DNA from 3 places in the Pseudomonas germanica genome. Region 2 is predicted to be linked to each of the others. Evidence: predicted binding sites of a transcription regulator. Region 2 holds the regulator's gene; each other region holds the start of a gene.
The links. Region 2 encodes sigma-54, which starts transcription at its own class of promoters, with help from an activator protein. Its sites were predicted from a motif close to ANTGGCATNNANNTTGCTNT; they were not measured.

Region 1 (5,502 bases), 2.7 Mb from region 2:
TGCTGGTACGTGTACTGCCCGTAAGTGACGAGGAGCTGTTCAAACGGCTGAAATCGATGACCATGATAAAAACCTCTGGGAATTTGGACGCTTGCCATGTTTTCGGCCATCCCCTGGAAAACTTTAGGCACATTTACAATGAGCCTTGCATGCGCCGGCGCGTGTCCTGCTGCGGCACAGTTTAGGGAACAGCCGGGGTCAGCGCCAGTTTTCTACATCGCCACTTCCACTTGGCCGGGCGCGGTGACTTGCGCCTTGATGACCCTTTGCGAGTTGAGGTTTTTCACCCGGATCTGTTCTTTCAAACCGCCATTGGCCAGCGCTTCACCGGGCATGCGCACGGCGAGTGTGCCGCTGCGGGCAGTGATGACCACTTGATCACCCTTGCGAATGACTTCCGCCTGTTCCAGATGGACCAGAGTAATGACCTGATCGGCTACCGTTGGTCGGGTTAATTTCTGCCCGATCGCTTCGTCTACCGAGGTCAGAAAGCCTTGGTTGATCGTGCTCACGTCGCGTTCACGCAGGGTCACGTCCTGTGGTTCGATGATCCCTGCACGTTTCAGCGGTCGGGTGGTTGTCACAATCTCGCGAAACAGGCGGACTTGAGCGGGCACGAACACAGTCCAGGGCGAGGCGCCCTCACAACGGACCTTCACGGTAACCCGGCCCAGCGGACGTGCCGGACTCTCCAAAGTCGCTGTCAATTCCTTGTCGCACATAGGCATGCGCATACGGGGGTCGAGCTGGTTTACTTCGATCTCGTAGCGGCCTTCCGTTTGACTGGTGGCCAGATAGTCTTCTACGGTGAACTCAAGAAAGCCCTGAGTGACGCCGATAAGCATGTCAGGCAAGGTAACCGCATCAGCAATGGCAGGGCTGCCAGCGAAAAAGCAGCAGACGGCGGACATCGCGCAAAGGCTTTTGCGAGCGCGGGAGGTCAGGTGTCGGAAAAATGTCGTTTGAGCGTTCATACGAGTTAAAAAGCAAGCGCCGTGCCGTTTAGCAATGAATGTGCGTCGCAACAACACTTGGCGTTGGTGTAGGAGTCTGGGCATGGCTGGTGTAATGGATTCGGTGAACCAGCGCACGCAACTGGTGGGGCAGAATCGCCTGGAGCTGTTGTTGTTCCGTCTTGACGGTCAGCAGCTCTACGGAATCAACGTGTTCAAGGTGCGGGAAGTGTTGCAGTGCCCGTCGCTGACGTTGATGCCCAAGTCCAGTCCTGTCGTGTGCGGGGTGGCAAATATCCGGGGGGCGACCATTCCGATCCTTGATCTGGCAATGGCCACCGGTTCCGGAGCGTTGAAGGACAAGAACAACCCGTTCGTGATCATCACGGAGTACAACACCAAGACCCAGGGTTTCCTGGTCCGCTCGGTGGAGCGCATCGTCAACATGAACTGGGAAGAGATTCATCCACCGCCCAAGGGCACGGGTCGCGATCACTACCTGACCGCTGTGACTCGGGTGGACAATCAGTTAGTCGAAATCATCGACGTCGAGAAAGTGCTGGCGGAAGTTGCGCCGACACCGGAAGCGATTTCGGTGGGCGTGGTCGATGTCGAGACCCAGACCAAGGCACTGTCATTGCGTGTCTTGACGGTCGATGACTCGTCGGTGGCGCGCAAGCAGGTCACGCGTTGTCTGCAGACAATCGGGGTCGAAGTGGTGGCGCTGAACGACGGCAAACAGGCGCTGGATTACCTGCGCAAGCTGGTCGATGAGGGCAAGAAGCCGGAAGAAGAGTTCCTGATGATGATTTCCGACATCGAGATGCCGGAGATGGACGGGTACACCCTGACGGCGGAAATCCGCGGCGACGCACGCATGCAAAAGCTTCATATCATCCTGCATACTTCGTTGTCGGGGGTATTCAACCAGGCGATGGTCAAGAAAGTCGGTGCAGATGACTTTTTGGCCAAATTCCGTCCTGATGACCTCGCATCCCGGGTAGTCGACCGGATCAAAGCAGCAGATATCAGCTAGGAGCGTTTTGCTCCTGGCGGTCAACACGATTTAAGAGGCGGCATCATTGTCTACGGGTAATTTGGATTTCGAACAGTTCCGGGTCTTCCTGGAAAAAGCCTGTGGCATTCTGCTCGGTGAAAACAAGCAGTACCTGGTCTCGAGCCGTCTCAACAAACTGATGGAGCAGCAAGGCATCAAATCCCTGGGTGAGCTGGTTCAGCGCATCCAGACCCAGCCGCGCAGCGGTTTGCGCGAGCAGGTGGTCGATGCCATGACGACCAACGAAACCCTGTGGTTTCGTGACACCTATCCGTTTGAAGTCTTGAAGAACAAGGTGCTGCCTGAAGCGATCAAGGCCAGCCCCAACCAGCGCTTGCGGATCTGGTCAGCGGCGTGCTCGTCGGGCCAGGAACCGTACTCGCTGTCGATGTCGATCGACGAGTTCGAGCGGACCAACCTTGGTCAACTGAAGATGGGCGTGCAGATTGTTGCCACTGATCTGTCCGGCCTTATGCTGACCAACTGCAAGACCGGCGAGTACGACAGTCTGGCCATCGGTCGTGGTTTGTCGCCGGAACGCCTGCAGCGTTACTTCGACCCGAAAGGGCCGGGCCGCTGGGTGATCAAGGCGCCGATCAAGAACCGGGTAGAGTTCCGTTCGTTCAACCTGCTCGACAGCTATGCCGCGCTGGGCAAGTTCGACATCGTGTTCTGCCGCAACGTGTTGATCTACTTCTCTGCCGAAGTGAAGAAAGACATCCTGTTGCGCATTCACAGCACGTTGAAGCCGGGCGGTTATCTGTTCCTTGGCGCTTCCGAAGCGTTGAACGGTTTGCCGGATCATTACCAGATGGTGCAGTGCAGCCCGGGGATTATTTACCAGGCTAAATGATTGCAGCGGTAATACAAAAAAACGGGAAGCCTTAAGGCCTCCCGTTTTTTTATGCCCCAATTATTTTATTTCCCACGAACACCACACCCCCCCCTGTGGGAGCGAGCCTGCTCGCGAAAGCGGTCTGTCAGTAAAACAATTGGCGACTGACACGCCGCCTTCGCGAGCAGGCTCGCTCCCACAGGGGATCTGCGTTGACCTGGCAAGGACGGCAAGCGGCAGAAAAGCGGCATCCGGCGGAAACCGGTTGCCGCTTTTCTGGCATTGCCGCTTTGCCGATGCCCCGCAAAGCCCCGGTTTATGGGTGTTTTGCCGTTTGGCACGGCGCTTGCTAAAGCTCAGTTACGAAAAACCGGTCACCTGAAGGTTCCCGACATGAGCATCAGCTTCGATAAAGCGCTCGGCATTCACGAAAAGGCATTGGGCTTCCGCGCCCAGCGTGCCGAAGTGCTGGCCAACAACATCGCCAACGCCGACACCCCGAACTACAAGGCTCGGGATCTGGATTTCTCCAAAGTGCTTGAAGCACAGACCCAGAAAAACGCTAACGGCACCATCGCCCTGAACATGACCAACAGCCGTCACATCGAAGCTGAAGGCCTGGGCAATGGCGACGAATCGCTGATGTATCGCACGCCGATGCAACCGTCGATCGACCAGAACACCGTGGACGCTCAACTGGAACAGTCGAACTACGCGGAAAACGCCGTCGGCTTCCAGGCCAGCTTCACCCTGCTCAACAGCAAATTCAAAGGGCTGGTGTCAGCCCTGCGCGGAGAGTAATCCATGTCCCTGTCCAGCGTTTTCAACATTGCCGGCAGCGGCATGAGCGCACAAACCACGCGTCTGAACACCGTGGCGTCGAACATCGCCAACGCCGAAACCGTCTCGTCGAGCATCGACCAGACCTATCGCGCCCGTCACCCGGTGTTCGCCACCATGTTCCAGGGCGGCCAGAACAGCGGCAGCAATTCACTGTTCCAGAGCCAGGACGCGGCCGGTCAGGGCGTACAGGTGCTCGGTGTGGTCGAAGACCAGAGCAACCTCGAAGCGCGCTACGAGCCGAACCATCCGGCGGCCGACGCCAAAGGCTACGTCTACTACCCGAACGTCAACGTGGTGGAAGAAATGGCTGACATGATTTCCGCGAGCCGCTCGTTCCAGACCAACGCCGAAATGATGAACACCGCCAAAACCATGATGCAGAAGGTACTGACCCTCGGTCAGTAATAAGGGGCGACTGCCATGAGTGTTTCCGATACCACCAGCAGCCTGAGCATGAATGACATCCTGGCGAACTCGTCGAAAAAGACCAGTTCGACCACCGGTGGCATTGCTTCGGCGACCAACAGCGCCACCGGCGGCCAGGCACTGGGCAAGGATGCGTTCCTGCAATTGCTGGTCACCCAGCTGAAAAACCAGAACCCGCTTGATCCGCAGGACAACAGTGCCTTCGTTGCGCAGTTGGCACAGTTCAGCAGCCTTGAGGGGATCACCACCCTCAACAGCACTGTCAGCTCGCTGGCCGGCAACTACAACTCCTCGCAGGCGTTGCAGGCTTCGTCGCTGGTGGGCCGCAATGTGATCGTGCAGACCAACTCGGTTCAGCTCGACGATCCGAGCAAAGGCATGACCGGCTCGGTCACCGTTCCGTCGTCGATTGCCGGCGGCACCGTCAGCATCACCGACAGCAGCGGCACGGTGGTTCGCACCATCGATCTGGGCAGTCGCGCCGCAGGCAGCGCGAGCTTCACCTGGGACGGCAAGGACAAGGACGGCAATCTGGTCAAGACCGGTACCTATACCGTCAAGGCCAACGCATCGATCAATGGCACATCGACCGACATGGCGACCTACCTGCCGGCCACCGTCACCAGCGTGACGATCAGCCAGACCGGCGGCGAGCTGATGCTCAACCTGTCTGGCAAGGGCACCGTTGCCCTGTCCAAAGTACAAACCATTGGTATATAGAGCCGACTAACCGGCACAAAGGAGTGGAATATGTCTTTCAATATCGGCCTTAGCGGTCTCTATGCAGCCAACAAACAACTGGACGTGACCGGCAACAACATCGCCAACGTCGCGACCGCCGGTTTCAAATCGTCCCGTGCAGAATTCGAAGACGTTTACTCGTCGACTCGCCTGGGCAGCGGCAGCAAAGTGATCGGCAATGGTGTGCGTCTGGCCAACGTTTCCCAGCAGTTCACCCAAGGTGACATCAACAACACCGGCAACGTGTTGGACATGGGCATCAACGGTTCCGGTTTCTTCACCATGAGCAACAATGGCTCGGTGTCCTACACCCGTGCCGGTACGTTCAAGGTCGACAACGCCGGTTACATCACCAACACCGACTACACCTCGCGTCTGCAAGGTTATGGTGTGGATGCCAACGGTAAGATCGTCAATGGTGTGTTGACCGACCTCAAGATCGACACTTCAAACCTGGCGCCTAAGTCCACCTCGCTGGTGACCTCGACCATCAACCTGAACTCGACTGCGCCAGTGATCGACGACACAGTGGCCGCCGGCAAGTTCGATCCGAGCAACCTCGCGACCTACACCAAATCGTTCAGCACGCCGATCTATGACAGCCAGGGCAACATGCACCCCATGGATCAGTACGTGGTGAAAACCGG
Region 2 (5,502 bases):
CATCACCCAAGGTTCGATGATCGTTAAAGGCAACACCGTCACCATGACTCGCGCCCCGAATGGAGATATCGACGTAGTGACCTCCGTGGGCAACCTGGCTTATTTCGAGCAGCTGCAAACCCAGGGCGACACCAAACCGGTTCAAGGCTACGGCGTGACGATTCAATACCACGCCCAGCAAAACCGCGTCGTGCTGATCGATAAGGCCAAGGTCGTCGACAAAGACGGCAACGTCACTCAGGGCGAGAAAATCGTCTACGACACCGTGAAGAAACTGGCCAGCGCTGGTCGTGCTACCGGCAGCAAGGTCACCGAGGCGCGTCCGCGCATCGACATGGTGATCCAGCCGAAGAAGAAAACCGACGAGAAAACCCAGTAATGGCAACTCTGAAAGCTCAGCACCTGGCCAAGGCCTATAAAAGCCGCCAGGTCGTGCGTGACGTCAGCCTGTCGATCGACAGCGGCCAGATCGTCGGCCTGCTCGGCCCGAACGGCGCCGGCAAGACCACGTGTTTCTACATGATCGTCGGCCTGGTACAGGCCGATCAGGGTCGCGTGCTGATCGACGATCTGGACGTCAGCCACCAGCCGATGCACGGTCGCGCCAAGGCCGGTATTGGCTATCTGCCGCAAGAGGCGTCGATCTTCCGCAAACTGTCGGTGGCCGACAACATCATGGCCATCCTCGAGACCCGTCAGGAGCTCGACAAGGCCGGCCGTCGCAAGGAGCTGGAAAGCCTGCTGCAGGAATTCCACATTAGCCACATCCGCGACAACCTTGGCATGAGCCTGTCCGGTGGTGAACGTCGCCGGGTGGAAATCGCTCGTGCATTGGCAACGGCACCGAAATTCATCCTGCTCGACGAACCGTTCGCCGGTGTCGATCCGATCTCGGTCGGCGACATCAAGCAGATCATCCACCACCTCAAGGCCAAGGGCATCGGTGTATTGATCACCGACCACAACGTCCGTGAGACGCTGGACATCTGCGAAACCGCTTACATCGTCAACGATGGTCAACTGATCGCCGAAGGCGATGCAGAAACCATCCTGGCCAACGATCTGGTCAAGGAAGTGTATCTGGGCCACGAGTTCCGCTTGTAAGCGTAACAGTGCCCGGTGCGCCGCCCGGGCGCTGTATCGATTCAAGCAGGAATTAATACGCTTTAATTGTTACAGCGCTCTAGGCAAACACTTCAGTTTCAGGCATATAATTTGCTTAAGTTTGGCGCCCCGGCGCCCTGTAGTGGATGGCGCATAGCGCCGGCGAATAAGGTGTTAAGCCCCTGCCATGAAACCATCGCTAGTCTTGAGAATGGGCCAGCAGCTGACGATGACACCGCAGCTGCAACAGGCCATCCGCCTGCTCCAATTGTCGACCCTGGATCTGCAACAGGAAATCCAGGAGGCTCTGGAATCCAATCCGATGCTCGAACGCCAGGAAGAAGGCGACGACTTCGACAATTCCGATCCCATGGCCGACAACGCCGAACAGAAGCCCAACACCGAGATCCAGGAACCCTCGTATCAGGAAACCGCGCCCACGGTGGACAACCTGGAGGAAGGTGACTGGAGCGAGCGTATCCCCAACGAACTTCCGGTCGACACCGCCTGGGAAGACGTCTACCAGACCAGCGCCAGCAGCCTGCCCAGCAGCGATGACGACGAATGGGACTTCACCACCCGCACGTCCGCCGGCGAGAGCCTGCAAAGCCACCTGCTGTGGCAACTGAACCTGGCACCGATGTCCGACACCGATCGCCTGATCGCCGTGACCCTGATCGATTGCATCAACAATCAGGGCTACCTGGACGAAACCCTCGAGGAAATCCTCGAGGCGTTCGATCCGGAACTCGACATCGAACTCGATGAAATCGAAGCCGTCCTGCACCGCATCCAGCAATTCGAACCGGCCGGTATCGGCGCGCGCAACCTTGGCGAATGCCTGCTGCTGCAATTGCGTCAGCTACCCGCCAAGACGCCGTGGCTGGCGGAAGCGAAACGTCTGGTCAGCGATTACATCGACCTGCTCGGCAGTCGCGACTACAGCCAGTTGATGCGGCGCATGAAGCTCAAGGAAGACGAGCTGCGCCAGGTCATCGAACTGGTGCAAAGCCTCAATCCGCGCCCTGGCTCGCAAATCGAATCCACTGAAGCCGAATACGTTGTCCCTGACGTCATCGTGCGCAAGGACAACGAGCGCTGGCTGGTCGAGCTGAATCAGGAATCGGTACCGCGCCTGCGCGTCAACGCCCAGTACGCCGGTTTCGTCCGTCGCGCCGACACCAGCGCCGACAACACCTTCATGCGCAATCAGTTGCAGGAAGCCCGCTGGTTCATCAAGAGCCTGCAGAGCCGCAACGAAACCCTGATGAAAGTAGCGACCCAGATCGTCGAGCATCAACGCGGTTTTCTGGAGTACGGCGACGAAGCCATGAAGCCGTTGGTTCTGCACGACATCGCTGAAGCGGTCGGCATGCACGAATCGACCATTTCCCGGGTGACCACACAGAAATTCATGCATACCCCGCGCGGTATTTATGAACTGAAATATTTTTTCTCCAGCCACGTCAGCACCTCCGAAGGCGGCGAATGCTCGTCCACGGCGATCCGCGCGATCATCAAAAAACTGGTTGCCGCGGAAAATCAGAAAAAGCCGTTGAGTGACAGCAAGATCGCTGGTTTACTGGAGGCACAAGGCATTCAGGTGGCTCGCCGCACCGTCGCCAAGTACCGCGAATCCCTCGGGATCGCGCCTTCGAGCGAACGCAAGCGGTTGATGTAAGCCACGTTACAGCGTTCCAGTGGCAGGCTATCCGGCCTGCCGCTTTATGCACTGGCAACGAAGGAGAAGCTGTATGCAAGTCAACATCAGTGGACACCAACTGGAAGTGACCCAACCTCTGCGTTCCTACATCGAGGAAAAACTCCAACGACTGGAGCGCCATTTCGACAAGATCACCAACGTGCAAGTCACGATGTGCGTCGAAAAGCTGAAGCAGAAAATCGAAGCCACCTTGCATATACCCGGCAGCGAAGTGGTCGCCAACGCGGAACATACCGATATGTACGCGGCGATCGACGCCTTGACCGACAAGCTGGATAAACAACTCAAAAAGCATAAGGAAAAGACCCAGAGCCTGCTCCAGGGCGCTACCGGTCGATAACCCCCCACCCCATGATCCGACTTGAAAGTATCCTGACCCCCGGCCGTTCCCTCGTGAACGTGCCGGGCGGCAGTAAAAAGAAAGCCCTCGAACAAATTGCCAACCTGATCGCCCGCGAAGTGGCGGATCTGGAGATGCAAGATGTCTTCGAGGCGTTGATTGCCCGTGAAAAACTCGGTTCCACCGGTTTTGGTAACGGCATCGCCATTCCCCATTGCCGCCTCAAGGGTTGCACTGCACCGATCAGTGCGCTGATGCACCTTGATGCTCCGATTGATTTCGACGCCATTGACGGCGCACCGGTTGACCTGCTGTTTGTTTTGCTGGTCCCGGAGGCTGCCACCGATGCGCACCTGGAGCTGCTGCGCCAGATCGCAAGCATGCTCGATCGCAAGGAAGTGCGTGAAAAACTGCGCAGCGCTCCAAGCAATGAAGCCTTGTATCAGGTTGTCCTGGACGAGCAGAACGGGCACTAATCATGCGCTTGATCATCGTCAGCGGCCGTTCCGGCTCGGGTAAAAGTACGGCTCTGGATGTCCTTGAGGACAACGGCTATTACTGCATCGACAACCTGCCCGCAGGTTTGCTGCCGGAACTGGCCGAACGCGCGCTGATTCACACGGAACTGGCGCAGCCGCTGGTAGCCGTGTCCATCGATGCGCGCAACCTGCCGAGCCACCTGACACGCTTTCCCGAACTGCTTGAAGATGTCCGGGCCAAACACATCCAATGCGACGTCCTGTATCTGGACGCCGACGAAGAAACCCTGCTCAAGCGTTTCTCCGAAACCCGCCGTCGTCACCCGCTGAGCAACGCCAACCGCTCACTGGCCGAGGCGATCCAGGATGAAACCGCCCTGCTCGGCCCGATTGCCGACCTCGCCGACCTGAAGATCAACACCACCAATCTGAACCTGTACCAGTTGCGCGACTCCATCAAGCTGCGTCTGCTGAACCAACCGGAGCCGGGGACCGCATTTCTGGTCGAGTCCTTCGGCTTCAAGCGCGGCATGCCGGTGGATGCGGATCTGGTGTTCGATGTGCGCTGCCTGCCCAATCCGTACTGGAAGCCGGAACTGCGCGCGCAATCGGGTCTCGATGCGCCGGTGGCTGAATACCTGGCGGCACAGCCGGAGGTCGAAGAAATGTTTCAGGACATCTTCACCTACCTGCACAAGTGGCTGCCGCGCTTCGCCGCGAGCAACCGCGCTTACGTCACCATTGCCATTGGCTGCACCGGCGGGCATCACCGCTCCGTCTACCTGACCGAACGTCTGGGTCAGGCCCTGCAGAAAACCCTGAAGAACGTCCAGGTTCGCCACCGCGACCTCACTTAAAGGATTCACACCGCGATGCCTGCTCTGGAAATCGAAATCATCAACAAGCTGGGCCTGCATGCCCGCGCATCGGCCAAGTTTGTTGGAGTGGCCGGGCAGTATCCGGATTGCACGATCAGAGTGGGTCGTACACCAGAGACCACGGTTGATGGCAAAAGCATCATGGCGATGATGATGCTGGCGGCTGGCAAGGGCACCAAGATCTATCTGAGTACCGAAGGGCATCAGGAACAGGAAGCGCTGGATGCGCTGGTGGCGTTGATCAACAACTACTTCGACGAAGGCGGCTGACAGCCAAAATCAAAAAGTCGCAGCCCATGTCGCACCAATCCCCTCGTAGGAGCTGCCGCAGGCTGCGATCTTTTGATCTTCAACCCAACGCCGTATCCATCACCATCATCAGACAAAACCCGATCAACAGACCAAGACTGGCCAGTTTGTCATGACCATTGCGTCGCGACTCGGGAATCACTTCGTGCGTCACCACCAGCAACATCGCCCCCGCAGCCAATGCCAGACCTAACGGCAACAACACCTGCGCCAGACTGACCAGCCAGGCACACAACAGCGCAAACACCGGTTCGACCAGACCTGACGCCGCGCCGATCAGAAACGCCCTGACCCGCGACATCCCCGCCCCGGCCAACACCAGCGCAATCACCAGACCTTCCGGGACATCCTGCAAAGCGATACCCATGGCCAGGCTGTCCGCATCCGGCATGCCGCCGCCAGCAGAAACGCCAACGGCCATGCCTTCAGGGATGTTATGGGCAATGATGGCGAACACGAACAGCCAGATCCGTGGCGGAATCACCGGATGCTCGACGGTGCCGACGAGCATTTCCGGGGACGCGCCGGAAACCTTGCGATCGACCAGATACAGCCCGAACGCCCCCAGCATGATGCCTAAGCAGATCAGGCCGCTGGCGCCCCACGGTGTCAGTCCGAGGTTTTCGGCGGCAGCAATGCCCGGCACGATCAGCGAAAACGCCGTCGCCG
Region 3 (5,502 bases), 1.0 Mb from region 2:
AACAGCAAACGACGCGCCGGCCATGCCGAGAAACAGGCCGAGTATCAGCGCCTGTTCATAACTGTGGATGCCGAGTTTCCAGGCGCCGAACAGCGCACAGATCACGATGACCTGGCCGATCAGACCGGCGGTTTTCGGCGACAGCCGATCGGCGAGCATGCCCATCACAAAACGCAGCACCGCGCCGGCGAGGATCGGCGTGGCGACGACGAGACCGCGTTGTTGCGTGGTTAGCTGCAGGTCGGCGGCAATCTGCACCGCCAGCGGGCCGAGCAGGTACCAGACCATGAAGCTCAGGTCGAAATACAGGAAGGCTGCGAACAATGTCGGGGTGTGGCCGGATTTCCAGAAGCTTGAATTCATCGCGCACCTCAGCTGAAAAGAGTCTCGAAAGGAGTCATGCAACAGCAGGTGGGGCGCCGCCACGGCCGCACCACCGGCCCCGGGCTGTGGGGCCAAAACGCAAAAACGCCGCTACCTGATGCGCCGGTTGGGCGAACGGGTGAGCGACGTCTTTGTCGTGGGTGGGGCAACCGCCGTTGGTTACCTGTGCGTTTTACTTAGCGAGATTTGTGCCAACAGCCGGAAAATCAAAAGCCCCTCACCCTAGCCCTCCCGAAACGTCGGACCGCCCAGAGGGAGAGGGGACTGACCGAGGTGTCTTGCGCCAAACATCGACCTGAAAGACCGAGTCGATTATGGATTCACAGCAGAAATCACAGGTCGGTGTACTTCGTGAGCATCCCCCAATCGGTCCCCTCTCCCTCTGGGAGAGGGCTAGGGTGAGGGGCTCTTAAGCTTTCAGAACACCTCAGCCCAATAACTCACTCATCGCAATAATCTGCTCCGCCACCTGAATCAGCTTCTGCTGGCGGCTCATGGCCTGGCGCCGCATCAGGGTGTACGCCTCTTCCTCATTGCAGTCCTTCATCTTCATCAACAACCCCTTGGCCAGCTCAATACGCTTACGTTCAGCCAGTTGCTGATCACGCGCCTGCAGCTGCGCTCGCAAGGCCTGATCACTTTCGAAGCGCGCCATTGCTACATCGAGAATCGGCTGTAAACGTTGTGCGTGAATGCCTTCGACGATGTACGCACTGACCCCTGACTTGATCGCCTGGCGCATCACCCCCGGATCATGCTCGTCGGTAAACATCACGATCGGCCGTGGTTGGTCGCGGCTGACCAGCACCACTTGCTCCATGACATCGCGGCTCGGTGACTCGGTATCGATCAGGATCACGTCCGGGCGCACCGTTTCGACGCGCGCGGGCAGGTCGATGGTCAGGCCGGACTCGTCGATCACCTCGAAACCGGCCTCGGTCAACGCAGCTTTCAGGCGACCGACTTTTTTCGCTGTGTCGTTGATCAACAGAATGCGCAACATGTTCGCGGTCTCCTGTCAGCGGCGGGCGAGAAGGGGGGCGTCGTCGTTCAACGCGTGCAACTTGAAACTGCGCGCGTAAGCGGCCGGGTCACTGCCGTCCCAGACCTTGCCGTCGAGCAACTGACTGCTGCGCATGTCGGTGCCCCATGCGGCGACGCCGACAGCGGTGGCGGCGTCGCGGTAGACGTCCAGCCGCTGAACCTGGCGGGCGACGGCGAGGTAATCCGGATCCTCACGCAGCAAGCCCCAGCGGCGGAACTGGGTCATGAACCACATGCCGTCCGACAGATACGGCAGATTCACTTCGCCGTTACCGTGAAAGCGCAGCGCGTGCGGATCCTGCCAGCGATTGCCGAGACCATCGGCATAGTCACCGAGAAAACGCGGTTCGATGCACGCCACTGGCGCATCGAGATATTCCGGCGCGCTAAGCAACTGCGCGGTGCTGCGGCGGTTTTCCGGGCTTTCTTCGATGAAGCGGCTGGCTTCAAGGATCGCCATCACCAACGCCCGTGCGGTGTTCGGATACTGCTCGACAAATTCGCGAGTGCAGCCAAGGACTTTTTCCGGGTGATCGGGCCAGATGGTCTGGCTGGTGGCCAGGGTGAAACCAAGATCCTGCTGCACCGCGCTGGCGGCCCAAGGCTCGCCGACACAAAAACCGTCGATACGCCCGGCTTGCAGGTGCGCGACCATTTGTGGCGGCGGCACCACCACGCTGTCGACATCCTGAAGTGGATGAATGCCCTGACTCGCCAGCCAGTAATACAGCCACATCGCGTGCGTGCCCGTGGGGAAGGTCTGCGCGAAAGTCAGTTTTGCGCGGCTTTGGTGCACGTGGCGGTCCAGCGCTTCAGGACTGCTCACGCCAAGGTTTTGCAGACCGTGGGAGAGGTTGAGGCTCTGGCCGTTCTGATTCAGGCCCATCAACACGGCCATATCGGTCGGGGCGATACCGCCGATGCCCAGGTGCACGGCGTAGATCAGCCCATACAGACTGTGCGCGGCGTCCAGTTCACCGCTGACCAGTTTGTCGCGCAAATTGGCCCAGGATGTCTGGCGCTTGAGGTTCAGCGTCAATCCGTAAGGCTGGGCGAAGCCCTGTGTGGCTGCGACCACCACCGACGCGCAATCGCTCAGGGCCATGAAGCCGAGGTTGATCGCGCTTTTTTCCGGGGCATCGCTGCCATTGACCCAGGCCAGTGGCCCTACCGAAGGTTCATTCATCCAACGTACCTCGAAAAAAAAGCGCCGCCGCGGACTTTGCGCAGGCAAAACCCGGGACGACGCCATTGTCCTTGCCCGCCTGCCGTCATTGGCCTGCGCACTGATAGCCTGGAGGGTGCAAGGCATATGCCAGTGCCAGTGATTTGCGCGTGCGCCTCGCGCCGCAGGTCGATGCCCGGCTATAATCGCCGCCTCTTTTCGCCGCCCGAGTCATCGCCGCCCATGTACACCCTGGCCCGTCAGCTGTTGTTCAAACTTTCCCCGGAAACCTCCCACGATCTGTCGCTGGATCTGATCGGCGCGGGTGGGCGTTTGGGCTTAAACGGCTTGCTGTGCAAGGCGCCGGCGAAGAAGCCGGTGACGGTCATGGGCCTCGAATTCCCAAACCCGGTGGGGCTGGCGGCCGGTCTGGACAAGAACGGCGCGGCCATCGATGGCTTCGCGCAACTGGGTTTCGGTTTTGTTGAAATCGGCACCGTGACCCCACGCCCGCAGCCGGGCAACCCGAAACCACGGATCTTCCGATTGCCGGAAGCCGAGGCAATCATCAACCGCATGGGTTTCAACAACCTCGGTGTCGATAACCTGTTGGCGCGTGTGGCGGCGGCTAAGTACAAAGGCGTGCTGGGCATCAATATCGGCAAGAACTTCGATACCCCGGTCGAGCGTGCGGTCGATGATTATCTGATCTGCCTGGACAAGGTTTACGCCCACGCCAGCTACGTGACGGTCAACGTCAGTTCGCCAAACACCCCTGGCCTGCGCAGCTTGCAGTTCGGCGATTCGCTCAAGCAATTGCTCGCCGATCTGGCCACGCGTCGCGCTGAACTGGCCCTGCGTCATGGCAAGCATGTGCCGCTGGCGATCAAGATCGCGCCGGACATGACCGATGAAGAAACCGCGCAGGTTGCTCAAGCGCTGATCGAAACCGGCATGGACGCAGTGATCGCGACCAACACCACCCTGAGCCGTGTTGGCGTTGAAGGCATGGAGCATGGCGACGAGGCGGGCGGTCTGTCGGGCGCGCCGGTCCGGGAGAAGAGCACGAATACTGTGAAGGTGCTGGCCGGTGAGCTGGCTGGGCGGTTGCCGATCATTGCGGCTGGCGGGATTACCGAAGGCAAGCATGCTGCCGAGAAGATTCTGGCCGGTGCGAGCCTGGTGCAGATCTACTCCGGCTTCATCTATAAAGGCCCGGCGCTGATTCGTGAATCGGTAGACGCGATCGCCGCCCTGCGCACATAACCCAGGCTGACCCGGTCAATGTAGGAGCTGCCGCAGGCTGCGATCTCTTGATCCTGTTTTTAAGATCAAGATCAAAAGATCGTCCGAACGCGGCCCGAGCCTTCGGCAGCTCCTACACGAGATGTGTGTCAGCCAGACAGGCATAAAAAAGGGCTCCTCGAAGGAGCCCCTGGGCCGCAGCCCGCCGTCCGGGAAGGACGTGCATGGTAAGTCGTTACAAATTCAGATTGTCGTGTCGGAATTAATGCCCTGTGTCAGCCGACGGCGTGAAGTTCGTTGAGTCTGTGGATTCCCGCAGTGCCGGTCATACCGTCCCAGTTGTCGCCGCGTCCTTCTCGCCAGCCGTTAATCCAGGCTTGGCGTACCGACGGTAGAGTAAATGGGCAAAGCTCACGGGATTTGCCACCAACGCCATATTGATATCCGCGCAAAAATGCTCTTTCCAACGGATCACGCTTAAGTCTTCTCATAGGGTGTTTCCCTCACTTGTTGACTGTTTTGTATCGCGTTGACCTCAACCGAGGTCTGGCAGAAAAAACCTGCCATGGTGCGGCTCGCTGCCGGCGTGGCGAGCCAAGGTGTTGACGCCGTTGCGACGTCAACCTGTGTTCAGTTCTAACCAATGAGTCACACCGAGGGAATGATCGTTTTGTCATAAGGACGTAACGAAATTGGTGCTACAGCCATAAGTAACGACGGGTTTCATGCACGGTTTTTCAGCAAACCCCGGTATGATCGGCCCCGCGCTGGATGATGGGGTTAATTCTTTAGTGAGAATGACCCACGTTTGCGCTGGGGTATAAAGCGACGAAGGGTCGCTTTAAGACTTTTTGTTTCATCAACTTTTTTATCTGTCCCGGCATCTAAGCTCTTTTAACCCGAGCAGCGGGGATGGAACGGCACACCTTCGTGCCACGCGGGCGTTCTTTTAGAAAAGCGCCTGATTGAAAACCGGATCGGCAATGCGTTGCCGATTCACTAGCCAAAGGCTCTGGAAATACCATGTCCGACCGTTTCGAACTCTTCCTCACTTGCCCTAAAGGTCTCGAAGGCCTGCTCATCGAGGAAGCCGTCGGGCTTGGCCTTGAAGAAGCGCGCGAGCACACTTCCGCCGTGCGTGGCATGGCGACCATGGAAACCGCTTATCGCCTGTGCCTCTGGTCGCGTCTGGCCAACCGCGTGTTGCTGGTACTCAAGCGTTTCCCGATGAAAGACGCTGAAGACCTGTACCACGGTGTGCTCGACATCGAGTGGCAGGATCACATGCTCAGCGACGGCACCCTGGCCGTTGAATTCAGCGGCCACGGCTCAGGCATCGACAACACCCACTTCGGTGCCCTGAAAGTCAAAGACGCCATCGTCGACAAACTGCGTACGCCGCAGGGCGACCGTCCGTCGATCGACAAGCTCAACCCGGACCTGCGCATTCACCTGCGTCTGGATCGCGGCGAAGCGATTCTCTCCCTCGACCTGTCCGGCCACAGCCTGCACCAGCGCGGCTATCGCTTGCAGCAGGGCGCTGCACCGCTGAAGGAAAACCTCGCGGCGGCGATCCTGATCCGTTCCGGCTGGCCGCGCATTGCCGCTGAAGGCGGCGCGCTGGCTGACCCGATGTGCGGTGTCGGTACGTTCCTCGTCGAAGC

Region 1: a site for sigma-54 is predicted at 3,179-3,198, ahead of flgB (flagellar basal body rod protein FlgB). Genes of this name have one in related genera too.
Region 3: a site for sigma-54 is predicted at 2,729-2,748, ahead of J0G10_RS10305 (CmpA/NrtA family ABC transporter substrate-binding protein). Genes of this name have one in related genera too.

The regions. Positions count from the first base shown of each region.
Region 1 covers NZ_CP071586.1:5,285,990-5,291,491, reverse strand. Annotated here, with positions in the region: gene flgM (flagellar biosynthesis anti-sigma factor FlgM) at 1-64, opposite strand, end outside; gene flgA (flagellar basal body P-ring formation chaperone FlgA) at 213-974, opposite strand; gene J0G10_RS23415 (chemotaxis protein CheV) at 1,057-1,989, shown strand; gene cheR (protein-glutamate O-methyltransferase CheR) at 2,036-2,863, shown strand; gene flgB (flagellar basal body rod protein FlgB) at 3,239-3,646, shown strand; gene flgC (flagellar basal body rod protein FlgC) at 3,650-4,093, shown strand; gene flgD (flagellar hook assembly protein FlgD) at 4,109-4,834, shown strand; gene flgE (flagellar hook protein FlgE) at 4,865-5,502, shown strand, end outside.
Region 2 covers NZ_CP071586.1:1,282,848-1,288,349, reverse strand. Annotated here, with positions in the region: gene lptA (lipopolysaccharide transport periplasmic protein LptA) at 1-379, shown strand, start outside; gene lptB (LPS export ABC transporter ATP-binding protein) at 379-1,104, shown strand; gene J0G10_RS05520 (RNA polymerase factor sigma-54) at 1,292-2,785, shown strand; gene hpf (ribosome hibernation-promoting factor, HPF/YfiA family) at 2,859-3,167, shown strand; gene ptsN (PTS IIA-like nitrogen regulatory protein PtsN) at 3,179-3,643, shown strand; gene rapZ (RNase adapter RapZ) at 3,646-4,503, shown strand; gene J0G10_RS05500 (HPr family phosphocarrier protein) at 4,519-4,794, shown strand; gene J0G10_RS05495 (ZIP family metal transporter) at 4,874-5,502, opposite strand, start outside.
Region 3 covers NZ_CP071586.1:2,319,575-2,325,076, forward strand. Annotated here, with positions in the region: gene J0G10_RS10295 (nitrate/nitrite transporter) at 1-363, opposite strand, end outside; gene J0G10_RS10300 (ANTAR domain-containing response regulator) at 812-1,387, opposite strand; gene J0G10_RS10305 (CmpA/NrtA family ABC transporter substrate-binding protein) at 1,403-2,614, opposite strand; gene J0G10_RS10310 (quinone-dependent dihydroorotate dehydrogenase) at 2,837-3,859, shown strand; gene rmf (ribosome modulation factor) at 4,114-4,329, opposite strand; gene rlmKL (bifunctional 23S rRNA (guanine(2069)-N(7))-methyltransferase RlmK/23S rRNA (guanine(2445)-N(2))-methyltransferase RlmL) at 4,862-5,502, shown strand, end outside.